Regions from separate parts of the Sorangium sp. So ce281 genome, predicted to be linked through region 1. Evidence: riboswitches for the same ligand, from Rfam matches in the RefSeq annotation. Region 1 holds a riboswitch; the other holds the start of a gene.

Region 1 (7,720 bases):
GGCGCGGGATGGCGCTCCTGTTCGAGCACCGCCGGCTCCACCGCGGCGCCGCCGTGACACGGGGGAGCAAGTACGTCCTCCGCAGCGACGTGATGTACCGGCGCGGGTGACGCCGGCGCCGCGCGCGCGCCGGCGCTCGGCGCCTCGACGCCTCAGCGGGGCGCCGCGGTCGCGCCGGCGCCGAGCGCCTCGGCGAGGCGCGGCAGCACCTCGCCGGCGCGGGCCTCGATCTTCAGCGCGCCGAGCTCCTCGCCGCGCGCGGAGCCGAGGTTGATCATGGCGATCGGGGTGCCTCGCTGCGCGGCGCGCAGCACGAAGCGGTAGCCCGAGAAGACCGCCAGCGACGAGCCGACGACGAGCAGCGCGTCCGCGGCGTCCACCAGCGCGAACGCCGCATCGACGATCGGCCGGGCCACGTTCTCGCCGAAGAAGACGACGCGCGGCTTGAGCGGCCCATCGCAGCGGAGGCACGGCGGCGCACGGAAGCCCGCCACGCGCTCGGCGGGCAGGTCGGCGTCGCCGTCGGGGGCGAGGTCGGCCGCGAGGCGCAGCCAGCCGGGGTTCTGCGCGAGGAGCCGCTCCTGGAGGGCGGCGCGCCGCTCCATCGCGCCGCACGCGAGGCAGGCGACCTCGGCGAGCGTCCCGTGCAGCTCGATGACGCGGCGGCTGCCCGCGGCCTGGTGGAGGCCGTCGACGTTCTGCGTGATGAGGCCCTCGAGCTGCCCCGCCTGCTCGATCCGCGCGAGGGCGCGGTGGGCGGGGTTGGGCTCGGCCCTGGAGAACCGCTCCCAGCCGATCACGGCGCGCGCCCAGTAGCGCTGCCGGATCTCGGCCGAGCAGGAGAACTCCCGCCCCTGGATCGGGTTCCGCGCGCGGCGCCGCGTCTCGGGGCCTCGATAATCGGGGATGCCGGACTCGGTGCTGCACCCCGCGCCCGTCAGCGCCACGATCCGCTTGCCGCGCAGGAGCGCGACGAGGTCGTCGAGCGGATCGGCCGGACGCGCTTCGCTGAGCGGCATAGGCCCGGGTTGTGGCCCGCGACGGCGCGCACCGCCAGCGTCGGCCGCGCGTTCATGCAAACGAGCTCACCACGACATCTCGCTCGACCGGCCCACCGCACCGCCCGCGGGGCCGATCAGAGCCCGCCGATCCCTCGCGGCGGGAGCCCGATCTCGGTGTCGACGGTCGCGTCCTCCAGCGGCTCGAGCGCGCCGTTCGCCGCCACCTTCCAGCGCCGGAGCTTGCTCCTCTCCGCGTCGCTCAGCAGGCAGACGTCGCCGCAGCCGGGCGAGCAGTGGACGCCGCCGAAGGCGTAGGACTGGGTCGCCTGGGCGAGCGTCGTGACCTCGCCCGTGGCGATGCTCACGGAGAAGGCGCGGTCCCCGGCGGACGCGCTGCCCGCGTAGGCCGTCCCGAGGAGGACGTCCTCGGAGGCGAACGTGAGCGTCGGCTGGACCGCGGCGCCGAGCGCCTTCGCCACGCCGAGCCGCTCGATCTCCTCCGGGGGCGAGGTGCGAGCGTCGTAGATCACGATGTCGCTCGTCGCCGGATCGTACTCCATCGTCTCGGCGTCGAAGCGGCTCGAGCAGGCGACCGCCAGCCGCTCTCCCGAGGGCGACACGGCGAGACGCCCGCAGCCGTAGAGCCCCTGCACGTCGACCGTCCATGTGACGGCGCCCTGCTCCGGCGAGACGCCGACGAAGCGCCCTTCACCCGTGGTCGAGAGGTCCGCGGCGAGCCGGCCGAGGGCCACGACCACCTCGTCGCCGAGGCGCGCCATCCCCGACGGGCGCGGCAGGAGCCCTTCTTCCTCCGGCAGGGCGATGCGCCCCGCGACGGAGTACTCCTTCGTGTCGAGGATCAGGAGATCGCCGCCCTCGTCGAACGGCTCCACGCCCGGGCTCGGGTTGCTCCCGTAGCGCGACACGAGCGCGCGGTCCGCGCCCACCTCGATGTAGTCCTGAGGGTTCGACTCGAACCCCTGCCCGACCGGGAGCTGCGCCAGGGCCTCGGCGGTCTCGAGATCCATCCAGGTGATCACGTTCGTGCCGAACCGATCGAGCAGGACCACGCGGCCGGACGGCGGCGCCGCCGTCGGGACGTCGACGTCGCCGGACAGCGCGAGGCTGAGCCCCGGCTTCGCCGCGCCGCTCGACACGAAGGAGGGCGACAGGGTGGTCCCGTCGAGCGCCGACACAGCGATGTTCGTCGACTGGTAGTCGCTCGTCACGATGACGACGCCGCGCTCGCACGCGTCGCCGTCGCCGCCGCCGTGGACGCCGCCCGTCGACGGCGGCGGCGAATCCACGTTGCACCCGAGGAGCGGAACCGAGATCGCGATCGCAAACAGACTGATCTTCACCATGTTGACTCCAGTGTGAAAAACACGCTCCGTCCCGGGAGCGGAAACCCGACGACATCCGTACGCCGCGCGTCCAGGAGGTCCGCGACGCGACCTCTCGCCGTGAGGTGCCCGTCGAGCCACCTCGCCTCCGCGTCGAGGTCGAGGGTCGCTTGCTCCGCGATCACGCCGAGCCCGGCGGGATCGGCGTACCGGCTCGACTGGTACACGGCCCGGAGCTCGCCCGACGCGCCCGAGAACACGGCGCCGCCCGGGCGCTTCCACTCGGCGTGCAGGCGCGGCGCGACGACGAGGCGCGAGCGGAACGGGAGGAGGTCGTTCCTGGTCGTCCGCCCCGGCGTCGTGTCCCGCGGATCGAGCAGCGTCGCCGCGATCTCGGCGCGGAGGAACCGGGTCACCTCGACCCCGGCCAGGAGCTCCGCGCCCACGACGCGGGCGCGGCCGACGTTGTACGGGTTCACGTAGCCCTGGCCGGACTTCTCGTACGCGACGAGCCCGGAGACCGCGCTCCCGAACGCGAACACGTCGACGAAGGCGCCGCGCAGCACGGCGCCGCGCCCCGTCTGCGCCCGGATCCCGGCCTCGATCGTGGCGCCCGACTCCGGCTCGAGCGCCGCGTTGCCGTGGACGACGCCGGAGACGCCGTACACCTCGCCGAGCGTCGGGACGCGGACGTAGCGGCCCACGGTCGCGAGGAGCCGGAGCCGGTCGCTCCCCACCTCCACGCCGACCCGCCCGGTCGGGACGAGCACGTCGCAAGGGCGCTCCCGGTCCGCGCCGGTGGCGTGGCACTCCCCGCTCGCGAGGGCGTGCAGCGCGAGCCCCTCGCCGAGGCGCGCCTCCGCGCTGACGGCGCCGCGCGCGAACGAGCGCCGCGCCCGCGCGAGCGGGACGTCGTCCGGCGCGCGCGAGATGCCCTCGCGCGCGACCGAGAGCACGGGCCGCACCCGGAGCCGGTCGGCGAAGGAGAGCGTCGCCCCGAGCGTCTGCTCCAGGCGGCGGCCGGCGAGCCGGAGCTCCGGCGTGAGCAGGGCGAGCTCGAAGAGCGGGTCGTGGACCTCCGACCGCGCCTCGATGAACGAGGTGCGCGCCTCGAGCGTGTGCTGCGCCTCTCCGCCGAACGGCACCCGCGCCGCGACGGACGTCAGCGCGCGCCGCGACTCCCCCCGCGCCTCCCGGGACGGCAGGAGCGCGAGCCTCGGCACGCCCTGCTCGCGATCGGTGCCGTTCGCGATCACGTCGACGATCGCGCCGCCCCCGAGCTCGACGCGCGCGAGCGCCCAGGCGTCGATCGTGCGCACGTCGGCGTTCTGCCGGCGCTCCACGGTGTCGTCGCTCTCGTCGAAGAGCGTCCCGCGATCGTCGACGAAGGCGTAGCGGTTCTCCGCGGCCTCGGCGCTCACCCCGACGATCGAGCTCACCGGGCCCGCGCTGGCGCCGGCAAACGCCCACCCGCGCCGCGCGCCGAGCGAGCCCGCCATGACGCCGACGCCGGCGGTCGTCCGGGAAGGCCGCCGCGGCTCGAAGAAGATCGCGCCGCCGGGGCCGAGGCGGTCCGCCTCGATGGGCGCGTGGCCACGGTAGATCTCGACGCGCTCGATGAGCCAGAGGGGCACGAGGGAGAGATCCGCCGTGCCCACGACGTCGTCGTTCAGGCGGACGCCGGCGAGGTACACCGGCGTCTGCGTTGCTGTCGCTCCCCGGAGGGCCGCGGTCGCCGGCCCGCCGAAGCCGCCCGACTCGACGATGAGGACGCCCGGCTGCGTGCGGAGCACGTCCGCCGCCCCGAGCCCCGCGCCGGTGAGGCGCTCGCGGCCCAGCACCGACCCCGCGACGGACCTGTCCTTGGGCGGCGCAGGCGCGCGCATGCGATCCCCCTCGACGCGCACCTCCAGCGGGGCCGTCCCCGGCGGGGCGGCGGCGCGACCGCCCTCCTGCTCGGCCTCCGGCCTGCGCGGCTCGTCGGCGCGGGCGGCCGGCAGGGCCGCCACGGCGCCGCAGGCGGCGAGCGCGAGCCAGCACGCCGCGCCGGCGCTCCGGCGCCGACGCGACCGACGATCAGAAGAATCAACCATTCACGCGCCGCCTGCCCGCGTCGACCCAGCGCTGCTCCGGGTGAGCCGAGAGCCGAAGCGAGGGGCTGCGTGACGGGCCACGGCACCGCGCGCGAGCGAGGTGGTCGAGAGCCTGGGCGCCTTCCCCTCGAAGGCTCAGGTCAGCGCGCGCCAGCGAACCGGCGCGCGCACCTCGGCAGGTCTTCGGACTCACGGGCGCTGCGGCCGTCGCCGGTCGCTCTCCTACACATCACCGCTTCCCAGGCTGCTCGGGTGCATGCCCAGTGCTTCTTGGTGATGGTCGTTCCCGTTCACCGCTGCGGGGGCAGTCCCGGATTCTCACCGGGTTCCCTTTTCAGCTCGCCAGGCGATGGCCGGACGAGCACCGATGGCGGGGCGACTCGTCGCACCCGTCACGCAGGATGTCAACGCAGAAGCGAAGGTCCAGAGCGCCCCGCCCACGGGCCCACCGGCGACGCACACCCGAGACAGAACCGGGAGTCCCTTGACAGTCTTGCACGCACGTGTCATGAGTCACTTGAAACTGATTTTCTTTATCAGTTATCGGAAACGAGCGGCCCGAGACCTGACGTCCAGCGCCCGATGACCTGAGCCCACGTGGCTCTCGACGCCCATCGGAGCTGAATGTGACGAGTTCCATCTCGATACCGGCCTCTGTCGCGCTGCCCGCGGTCAACGCAGGGCAGCTGTTGAAGCAATACACCCCTGAGTCGGCGTTCTTCTTCGCGTCGCCGACACGCACCCTCCTCGCGCAGGGCGTACACGACATGATCCTCGAGCCGAACGGCGCGGATCAGGGCGACCGCCTCGCGGACCGCGTCACGAGGGTGCTCGCGGCGGCGTCGAGGGCCGGCGCCGGCCAGAGCTTCCCCGTGGTGGTCGGCGCGGTGCCGTTCAACAGCACGTCGCCGGCGCACCTCATCGTGCCGAGGGCGATCCAGAGCGCGGGCCCGCTCAACCCCACGTCGGAGTCGCCGCGGTCGCAGCTGCCGATCACCATCCAGGAGCTGCGCCAGATCCCCGAGCCCCGCGACTACGTGCGCGGCGTCGAGACGGCGGTGGGCCTGATGCGGTCCGGGGCGCTGAGCAAGGTGGTCCTGTCCAGGATGCTGGAGATGGTCCTGCGAGAGCCGGTCGATCTCCGCCTCGTCCTCCAGCGCCTCTCGCAGCAGAACCGGAGCGGCTACACCTTCGCGGCCAACCTCTCGGATCCGACCGCGGGGCTGTCCAGCTCCGAGCGCGGCGTCCCGACCTCGCGCGCGCGGACGCTCCTCGGCGCGAGCCCGGAGCTGCTCCTGTCCCGCTCCGGGCTCCGGGTGATCGCCAATCCGCTCGCCGGCTCCGCGGTCCGCAGCCCGGACCCCGACGAGGACCGCCGGCGGGCGATCGCGCTGCTCGCGTCCGAGAAGGACCGGCACGAGCACGCGATCGTCGTCGACGCCGTCGCCGCCGCGCTCCGGCCGTTCTGCCGGCGCCTGAGCGTCCCCGACGAGCCGTCGCTCACGCAGACCCCGACGCTGTGGCACCTGTCGAGCCGGCTCACCGGGGAGCTGCGCGATCTCTCGATCTCCTCGATGAAGCTGGCCACCGCGCTGCACCCGACGCCCGCGGTGTGCGGCTACCCCACGGAGCGCGCCCGCGACGCCATCGAGGCGATCGAGCGGTTCGATCGCGGGTTCTTCACGGGGCTCGTGGGCTGGTCCGACGCCAGCGGCGACGGCGAGTGGGCGGTCGTCATCCGCTGCGCCGACGTCGCCGGCCGGGCGCTCCGCCTCTATGCCGGGGCCGGGATCGTCCTCGGATCGAGCGGCGAGCACGAGCTCGCCGAGACCACCGCCAAGCTCGGGACCATGCTGAACGCGCTCGGCCTCGACCAGGCGCCGGAGCGGGCGTGAGCGCTCCGGAGGAGCGCCGGCAGGCGCCCGCGCAGGCGCGACCGCAGGCGCTCGACGGCTGGACTCCGTGGCCGGCCGAGCTGGCCGATCTCTACCGGCGCGCCGGCTACTGGCGCGGCGAGACCTTCGGGCGCCTGCTCCGCGAGCGGGCCGCGCGGCACCCGGATCGGATCGCGCTCGTCAGCGGCGATCGCCGGCTGAGCTACGGTGAGCTCGATCGGCGCGCCGATCGCCTCGCCGCGGGCCTCCTGCACCTCGGGCTCCGGCCGGGGGATCGCGTCGTCGTCCAGCTCCCGAACATCGCGGAGTTCTTCGAGGTGTGCTTCGCGCTGTTCCGGCTCGGGGCGCTCCCCGTGCTGGCCCTGCCCGCGCACCGCCGCGCCGAGATCGCGGTTTTCTGCGAGCACACCGAGGCGGCCGCGTACGTCATCGCCGACCGGGACGGCGGGTTCGATTACCGCGCGCTGGCGAGCCAGATCCGGCGCGACGTCGGGACCTTGCGGCACGTGCTCGTGGCCGGCGAGCCGGGCGAGCACACGGCGCTCTCCGGCCTGGACCGGGAGCCCGTCGAGCTCCCGGAGCCCGCCGCGGGGGACGTCGCCTTCTTCCAGCTGTCGGGCGGGAGCACCGGCGTACCGAAGCTCATCCCGCGGACGCACGACGACTACCTCTACAGCGTGCGGGCCAGCGCGGAGATCTGCGGGCTCGACGAGGGCAGCGTCTACCTCGCGGTCCTCCCCGTCGCGCACAACTTCACGCTCAGCTCGCCCGGGAGCCTGGGCGTGCTCCACGCCGGCGGCCGGGTGGTGCTCTGCCGCCGGCCCAGCCCGGACGAGGCGTTCCCGTGGATCGAGCGGGAGCGGGTCACGATGACGGCGCTCGTGCCGCCGCTGGCCTCGGTCTGGCTGGAGTCGGCCCGGGCGGCGCGGCACGACCTGTCGAGCTTGAAGGTGCTCCAGGTGGGCGGCGCCAGGCTCCCCGCGGAGGTCGCGCGCCGCGTGGGGCCGACCCTGGGCTGCAAGGTGCAGCAGGTGTTCGGGATGGCGGAGGGGCTCGTCAACTACACCCGCCTCGACGACCCCGACGCCATCGCGCTCGAGACGCAGGGCCGGCCCATCTCGCCCCACGACGAGGTCCGCGTCGTGGACGACGACGACCGCGACGTCGAGCCCGGGCAGGTCGGTCACCTGCTCACGCGAGGGCCCTACACGATCCGCGGCTATTACAGGGCCGACGCGCACAACGAGAAGGCGTTCACGCGCGACGGCTTCTACCGCACGGGCGATCTCGTGCGGCGGACCCGAGAGGGCTACCTCGTCGTGGAGGGCCGCGCCAAGGATCAGATCAACCGCGGCGGCGAGAAGATCGCGGCCGAGGAGGTCGAGAAC
Region 2 (7,720 bases), 3.8 Mb from region 1:
AGGCGACGAGCGCCCCCGCTACCGGCCCTGATCGCGCTGGCACGCCCTGAGCTTCTCGAACGGCGCGTCGCACGTCTGGGGCAGGAAATCGGTCGTGCACGTCGGATCGCGCCCGCTCAGGCAATCGAAGAGCGACGCGATCGACGGCGCGAGGAACGTGCAGGGGATCCGGTCCGCGGAGATGACGGTCTCGCCCATGCAATCGAAGAAAGGAGCGGTCAGCGCGTTGCAGGGGCGCTGCTCGGAGAGCAGGTCGGCGCAGCGCTCGCTGCACCGGAGCTCCGGGCACGTGACGCCGTCGAAGAGCGAGCAGAAGAAATCGCACGAGGCCATCTGCTCCTCGATGGAGGGCCCGCCGGAGCTCGCCGACTGCGAGCCCTCGCCCGCGCCCCCGGCGCCGTCGGAGCTCCCGGGGAGCCCGTCGACGACGACCGCCCCACCGCAGGCGCCCGCCCCCGAGAGCGCGGCGAGCGAAGCCAGGAAAGCGAAGAGCAGCGGCGTTCTCATCAGGGCATCTTATCGCGCGGCAGGCACGGCAGGGGCGCGCGTCGGATGCTCCGCACGCCCCCGCCGCTCACTCCACCGCCTGCGATTGCTCGATCGCGTCCTCGCGGCGCTCCCGGCGGTTGCACGCGAGCACCTTCTTGCGGACGCGCACCGCGTCGGGCGTGACCTCGACGAGCTCGTCGCCGTCGATCCACTCCATCGCCGTCTCGATCGTGAGCAGCCGCGGGCTGGCCAGGAGGACGTTCTCGTCCTTGCCGTGGTTGCGCACGTTCGACAGCTTCTTCTCCTTGATGACGTTGACGTCGGTGTCGTTCGGCCGGTTGTGCTCGCCGATGATCATCCCCTCGTAGACCTCGACGCCGGGGACGATGAAGAACATGCCGCGCGGCTGCAGGTGGTGCAGCGCGTACGGGGTCGACACGCCGGCGCGATCGGCGACGATGGCGCCGGTCGGGCGGCGCATCATCGGGCCGCCCCAGGGCGCCCAGCCGTCGAACATCGTGTTGAGCAGGCCCGTCCCGCGCGTCGCGGTCAGGAACTCGCCGCGGAAGCCGATGAGCCCGCGCGACGGCACCCGGAACTCGAGGCGGGCGCGGCCGAAGCCGGGGTTCGTCATCTTCACCATCCGGCCGCGCCGGGAGCTGAGGCGCTCGGTCACGATGCCGACGTAGGTGTCCGGCACGTCCACGACCACGAGCTCGAGCGGCTCCATCACCTCGCCGTCGATCTCGCGCGTCACCACCTCGGGGTTCGAGAGCTGCATCTCGTACCCCTCGCGCCGCATCGTCTCGACGAGGATCGCCAGCTGGAGCTCGCCGCGGCCGAGCACCACGAACGTGTCGGGCACGTCCGTCGGCTCCACGCGGATCGCGAGGTTCTTCATCGCCTCGCGCTCGAGCCGCTCCTTCAGGTGACGGCTCGTCAGGTACTTCGACTGCTTGCACTTGCCGGCGAAGGTCGACGTGTTGACGCCGACCTTCATCTTGATCGTCGGCTCCTCGACCACGATGCGCGGCAGCGCCTCGGGGTGCGCCGGATCCGTGATCGTGTCGCCGATCGTGGCCGACTCGAGCCCCGCGATGGCGATGACCTCGCCCGCGACGGCGCTCTCGACCGCGACCCGCTTCAGCCCCTCGTACGCGTAGAGCATCTTCACGTAGCCGCGCGACTGCCCGCCCTCGCCGAGGAGCGCGACGTCGGCGCCCGAACGGGCGGTGCCGCGGACCACCCGGCCGACCGCGAGCCGGCCCACGTAGTCGTCGTGGGTCGTGTTGCAGACGATGACCTGGAGCGGGCCGTCGGGGTCGCCGGAGGGGCCGGGGACCCGCTCGAGGATGGTCTCGAAGAGCGGCTCGAGGTCCTTCGCCTCGTGCTCGAGCTCGCGCTTCGCCTGGCCCAACTTCCCGATCGCGTAGAGCGTCGCGAAGTCCATCTGCGCGTCGCCGGCCTCGAGGTCGCAGAAGAGGTCGAACACCTCGGAGAGCACCTCGTGGGCGCGCGCGTCGCTCCGGTCGATCTTGTTGATGACCACGATGACCGGGAAGCCGCGCTGGAGGCACTTCGAGAGCACGAAGCGCGTCTGCGGCAGCGGGCCCTCGGCGGCGTCGACGAGGAGGAGCGCCCCGTCGGCCATCATGAGCGTGCGCTCGACCTCGCCGCCGAAGTCGGAGTGGCCGGGCGTGTCGACGATGTTGATCTTGACCCCGCGGTACCGGATGCTCGTGTTCTTCGCGAGGATGGTGATGCCGCGCTCCCGCTCGAGGTCGTTCGAGTCCATGACACGCTCGGCCACGACCTCGTTCTCTCGGAAGGCGCCCGACTGGCGGAGCATGTGATCGACGAGGGTCGTCTTCCCGTGGTCGACGTGGGCGACGATGGCGATATTGCGGAGATCGTTACGGGGCATATACGGCCGCGGCCGTGTAGCACGCGACCCACGGAGGAGCGAGCCCATCCTCGCTAGAGCCCGAACGTTCGGCCTGCGCGGCATCCGCGCGGGCGGGCGAGGGGAGCGGTAGCGATTGACAGCCGAAGGCGCACGGCCATAGGGTGCGCGCCGCGCTGGTGCCCGGGCGTTCGCCTGGGCCGAAGAGGGAACCCGGTGAAACTCCGGGGCTGCCCCGCAGCGGTAAGCGAGAACGACCTCCACCCCAAGCACTGGCCCGTCGAGGGCTGGGAAGCGGTGGACAGTAGGGAGCCGGTCTGACCGGAGCGCTCGCGAGCCCGAAGACCTGCCAGCGCCCGGCGGCGGGAGACATCCGGCGCCGGTTCGACCTGGGAGCCTCGAGGGAGGCGGTGAGGTCCGAGCCGGTGCAGCTCTGCCTCTGCCACGTCCCGGATACCGAACCGCCCCCCGCGTCGCCTTCCGGTCGCCCGTGGGGGCGAGAGGTCGGTCCAGCGCACCGTGCGATGGCCAGCCATTTCGTCCTCGCGGAGCTCGACGCGAGCGGCACGGCGCCGCTCCGCGCGATTGCAGCGAAGGAGGACACGAATGCTGCGCGAGACGGTCACGACGAGCCACGGGCACCGCCATCCATCTCATCTGCTTCATCTTCATCTGCTCGCCGCTTTATCCATGGTGCTGGCCGCCGCGCGGCCCGCGCGCGCCGAGGGCGACACCCCCGAGGCGCCCGCTGCCCCGCCGGAGGCCGCCGCTGCAGAGCCCACCGGCGCGGGCGCGCCCGCGGGCGACGCCGCGATCGAGGTCACGATCCAGGCGGAGAAGCCGGGCAGCGAGGCCGCGTCGCGCGTCTCCGTCGGACACCGGGAGCTCGAGCTCAGGCCGAGGCTCCGGCCGGGCGACCTTCTCGAGTCGGTCCCCGGGCTCTTCGCCGTGCAGCACGCGGGCGGCGGCAAGGCGAACCAGTACTTCCTCCGCGGATTCGACGCGGACCACGGGACCGACGTCGCCTTCTTCGTCGACGGCGTGCCCGTCAACATGGTCAGCCACGGCCACGGGCACGGCTTCACCGATCTCTACTTCATGATCCCGGAGCTCGTGACAGGGCTCGACGGGTACAAGGGGCCTTATTACGCGAGCATCGGCGACTTCGGTACGGCGGGCGCCGTCAACCTGCGCTTCGCCGAGAAGCTCGAGGAGAGCCACGCGCAGGTCAGCCTGGGGCAGTACGGTATCCAGCGCGGCCTCGTCATCGCCTCGCCGGATCTCGGCGACGCGTGGCGCGCGGTGGCTGCGGCGGAGATCTACCGGAACGACGGGCCGTTCCTGAGCCCGGAGCGGCTCGAGCGCTTCAACGTGTACCTGCGGGCCACGCACGATCTGGGCAACACCGGGAAGGTCCAGATGACCTGGATGTCGTACGGATCGACCTGGCACGGCTCCGGCCAGATCCCCGCGCGCGCGGTGTGCGGCGAGGGCGAGCAGGGCGGCCTGAACCCGCCGCCGTCGGCGTTCGGACAGCCGTGCATCGACCATTTCGGCGCCGTGGATCCGACCGAGGGCGGGGCGACCGAGCGGCACATGGCGTCCGTTGCAACCTCGACCGCGTGGCGGGACGCCGATCTGAGCGCGCTGGCCTACCTCGTCCGGTACCGCTTCACGCTGTACTCGAACTTCACCTTCTTCAGCGAGGACCCCGTCCGGGGCGACCAGATCGAGCAGAACGACGACCGCGCCGTCGGGGGCGCCGATCTCCGGTTCCGCAGGCAATACGAGATCGGCGGGGCGAGGTTCACGACCTCGCTGGGCGCGCAGATCCGCGCGGACGCGATCGACAAGTCCCTCCACCACGACGAGGCGCGCGAGCGGATCGAGGAGAAGAGCAGGACCCACGTCGACGAGAGCCAGATCGGCGTCTACGTCGAGCACGACGCCCGGCTCCGGCGCTGGCTCCGCGTCGTGCTCGGGGCGCGCGCGCAGTGGATCGACGTCAACGTGGACGACCCGGGCGAGGACCTCGAGACGGCGGGGAACAGGTCGAGCGGCGCCCGGGGACAGATGCAGCTGCTCCCGAAGCTCACGGCGATCGTGTCGCCCGTCGAGGGGGTCGATCTGTTCGCCCACTTCGGGCGGGGCTTCCACTCGAACGACGCGCAGGGCGCGGTGCTGGGGGAGGGGGCGGCGACGCTGATCACGCCCGCGACGGGCTACGAGGTCGGCCTGCGGGTCGCGCCCTTGCGCGGGCTGTCGCTGAGCGGGGCCGCGTTCCTGCTCGACCTGGACTCGGAGCTGGTCTGGAGCGGCGACGCGGGCGCGACCGAGGCGTCGGGGCAGACGCGGCGCTACGGGATCGAGATCGGCGGGCGCTACCGGCTCCGGAGCTGGCTCTTCGCGGACGTGGACGCGACCTTCACCCGCGCGCGCTTCCGCGAGAACGCCGGCAACGCGAGCGCTGTCGCCCTCGCGCCGACCCGGACGCTGACCGCGGGCGTCGGCGTCCGCCCGACGCTCGGCGCGTTCACGCCGTTCGCGGCGCTGCGGGTCAAGGCGATCGGCGCGCGGCCCGCGACCGAGGACGAGTCGCTCACCGCCGAGGGGTTCACGGTCGTCGACGCCAACGCCGGGCTGCGGTGGAAGAACGTCGAGGTGGCCGTGGACATCCAGAACCTCTTCGACACGACGTGGCGCGAGGTCCAGTTCGCGAGCGAGTCGCGGCTGCCGTACGAGCCGGCCCCGGTCACCGGGATCCACTACTCGCCGGGGTGGCCGTTCACCGCGATCGGGCGGGCGACGCTGTACTGGGAGTAGGCGCCGCGCCGCCTGGAGCGATGTCCACTCCGACGGTTCGCGCCGTTCCGGCCGCGGGTTCCACTCCACGCATGCCGGGGGGTTCGCAGGGATGCGCGATAACCTGCTCTCGACCCATCCACGGCGCCGTTATGGCCCCTCCACGCCGCGGCTGGCCGAGGAGCTGGGGCGCCGTGCGGCGCGCGCCCTCGGCGCTGATGGGCAAGACAACCCCGGTGCCGTCGAGGTTGGGTGGATCGCACTGGGCCACGTTCGATGGCGCCACAATCGATGAGCCCGCCCTGGTACTATCGAACCCTTCCAGCGGGCAGCGGTGGCCCTGCGCGGCCGCCGGCGGGCGCTCTCGACGCCGGCTCATGTGGCCATTGCTGTGCTCGTCGCTCGCCGCTGCCGGCCGCCACGATGACGGCTCGCAGACGCGGAGAGCAGGACGGGAACGGAGAGCCTCGCCGCGTGGCAAACGTGTGACCATGCAGTAGGCTGTGTCGCATGGATCCGACGGGGCTCGGCGCCGATCTGCAATTCCGCCTGCTGGTCGAAGGGGTGAAGGACTACGCCATCTTCATGCTGGACACCGAGGGGCGCGTGATCACGTGGAACGCCGGCGCCGAGCAGATCAAAGGATACTCCGCGCAAGAGGTGATCGGCTCGCACTTCTCGCGCTTCTATCCGGCCGAGGCGATCGAGCGGAAGTGGCCACAGACAGAGCTCGCCGAAGCGCGGCGCGTGGGCCGCTTCGAGGACGAAGGCTGGCGCGTGCGCAAGGACGGCTCGATGTTCTGGGCGAACGTCATCATCACGGCCCTCCACGGCCCCGACGGCGAGCTGCGCGGCTTCTGCAAGATCACGCGCGATCTGACCGAGCGCAAGCGCCAGGAAGAGTCGCTGCGGCAGAGCGAGGAGCGCTTCCGCACGCTGCTCGAAGGCGTGAAGGATTACGCCATCTTCATGCTCGACCCCGAGGGCAGGGTGACCATGTGGAACGCCGGCGCGGAGCGGATCAAGGGATACTCCGCGCAGGAGGTGATCGGGACGCACTTCTCGCGCTTCTATCCGGCCGAGGCGATCGAGCGCGGCCGGCCAGAGGCGGTGCTCGCCGCCGCGCGGCGCGAAGGCAGCTTCGAGGACGAAGGCTGGCGCGTGCGCAAGGACGGGTCGTCGTTCTGGGCAAGCGTCCTCGTCACGGCCATCCACGGCCCGAGCGGCGAGCTGCGCGGCTTCTCCAAGATCACGCGCGACCTGAGCGAGCGCAAGCGCCTGGAGCAGATGGAGTCCAACGCGCGCCAGATGGAGGAATTCGTGGCGATGCTGGCGCACGAGCTGCGCAATCCGCTGGCGCCGATCGCCAACGCGACCAGCGTCCTCAAGCTCGAAGGCAAGGACAACGCCCAGGTCGTCTGGGCAGCCGGCCTGATGGAACGGCAGCTCGGTCAGCTCGTGCGGCTCGTCGACGACTTGCTCGACGTGAGCCGCATCACGCGCGGCAAGATCGCCCTGGAGTCCAAGCGGATCGATCTCGCCGACGTGGTGACGCGCGCGGCGGAAGCGTCCCGGACCTGGATCGACGCGCGCGAGCAGACCCTGGAGCTGCAGCTGCCCGAAGGGCCGCTCGCCATCGTTTCGGGCGACCTGGCGCGGCTCACGCAGGTGGTGAGCAACCTGCTGCACAACGCGGCGAAGTTCACGCCGCCGCGCGGCTCGATCCGGGTCACCCTCGAGGCGGACGGCGCGCACGCGATCCTCCGTATCCGCGACAACGGCGCGGGGATATCGCCCGAGCTGCTGCCGCAGGTGTTCGATCTGTTCACGCAGGGGGATCGCGGCCTCGATCGCGTCGAGGGCGGGCTGGGCCTCGGATTGACGATCGTGCGCCGGCTGGTCGAGCTGCACGGCGGGACGGTCCAGGCGCTCAGCGAGGGGCCCGGCCGCGGCAGCGAGCTCATCGTGCGATTGCCGCGGCTGACGCGCCCCGTCGCGCCGCCGACGGCGGGCGCGCCCGCGACGAAAGCCGGGCGCAAGCTGCGCATCCTCGTCGTCGACGACAACCGCGACTCGGCCGAGAGCATGGCGCTGCTGCTCAAGCGCATGGGCAACGACGTGCACGCCGTGTTCGACGGCCCTTCGGCGCTCGAGCTCGCGGCGCAGCTCCGGCCGGACGTCGTGCTGCTCGATATCGGCATGCCGGGCATGACAGGGGTCGACGTCGCGCGCGCGCTGCGTCGCATTCCGGGCCTCGCGGGCCTATCGCTGTTCGCGATGACCGGTTACGGCCAGGAATCGGACCGCCGCATGACCCGGGAGGCCGGGTTCGACGTGCACCTGGTCAAGCCGGTCCGCGCGGAGGTGCTGAAACAGCACCTGGCGGACATCGCCAATCGCCCTGGAGCCGGCTGAGCGCCTCCTCCCGTCGCGTGCCCCGGAGGCGGCGGCGACTCCGCCGTGGCGTCGCCGGGCGCCCTCGCGGCGAGCGGCTCGCCGGCCCGCTGTAAGCTGCGCCCGGCCGCT

Evidence for each region. Region 1 has a riboswitch for cobalamin ahead of WMF27_RS19415 (TonB-dependent receptor domain-containing protein). Riboswitches for the same ligand answer to the same signal wherever they lie in the genome.
Region 2: linked by a shared signal. The riboswitch ahead of WMF27_RS04855 (TonB-dependent receptor) and the one ahead of WMF27_RS19415 (TonB-dependent receptor domain-containing protein) in region 1 are both predicted to bind cobalamin.

The regions. Positions count from the first base shown of each region.
Region 1 covers NZ_CP150322.1:5,117,096-5,124,815, forward strand. Annotated here, with positions in the region: gene WMF27_RS19400 (prolyl hydroxylase family protein) at 1-110, shown strand, start outside; gene WMF27_RS19405 (NAD-dependent protein deacetylase) at 153-1,019, opposite strand; gene WMF27_RS19410 (hypothetical protein) at 1,136-2,365, opposite strand; gene WMF27_RS19415 (TonB-dependent receptor domain-containing protein) at 2,359-4,437, opposite strand; cobalamin riboswitch at 4,595-4,821, opposite strand; gene dhbC (isochorismate synthase DhbC) at 5,064-6,332, shown strand; gene WMF27_RS19425 ((2,3-dihydroxybenzoyl)adenylate synthase) at 6,329-7,720, shown strand, end outside.
Region 2 covers NZ_CP150322.1:1,304,670-1,312,389, forward strand. Annotated here, with positions in the region: gene WMF27_RS04840 (LysR family transcriptional regulator) at 1-31, shown strand, start outside; gene WMF27_RS04845 (hypothetical protein) at 19-507, opposite strand; gene typA (translational GTPase TypA) at 575-2,461, opposite strand; cobalamin riboswitch at 2,553-2,760, shown strand; gene WMF27_RS04855 (TonB-dependent receptor) at 3,083-5,215, shown strand; gene WMF27_RS04860 (hybrid sensor histidine kinase/response regulator) at 5,705-7,609, shown strand.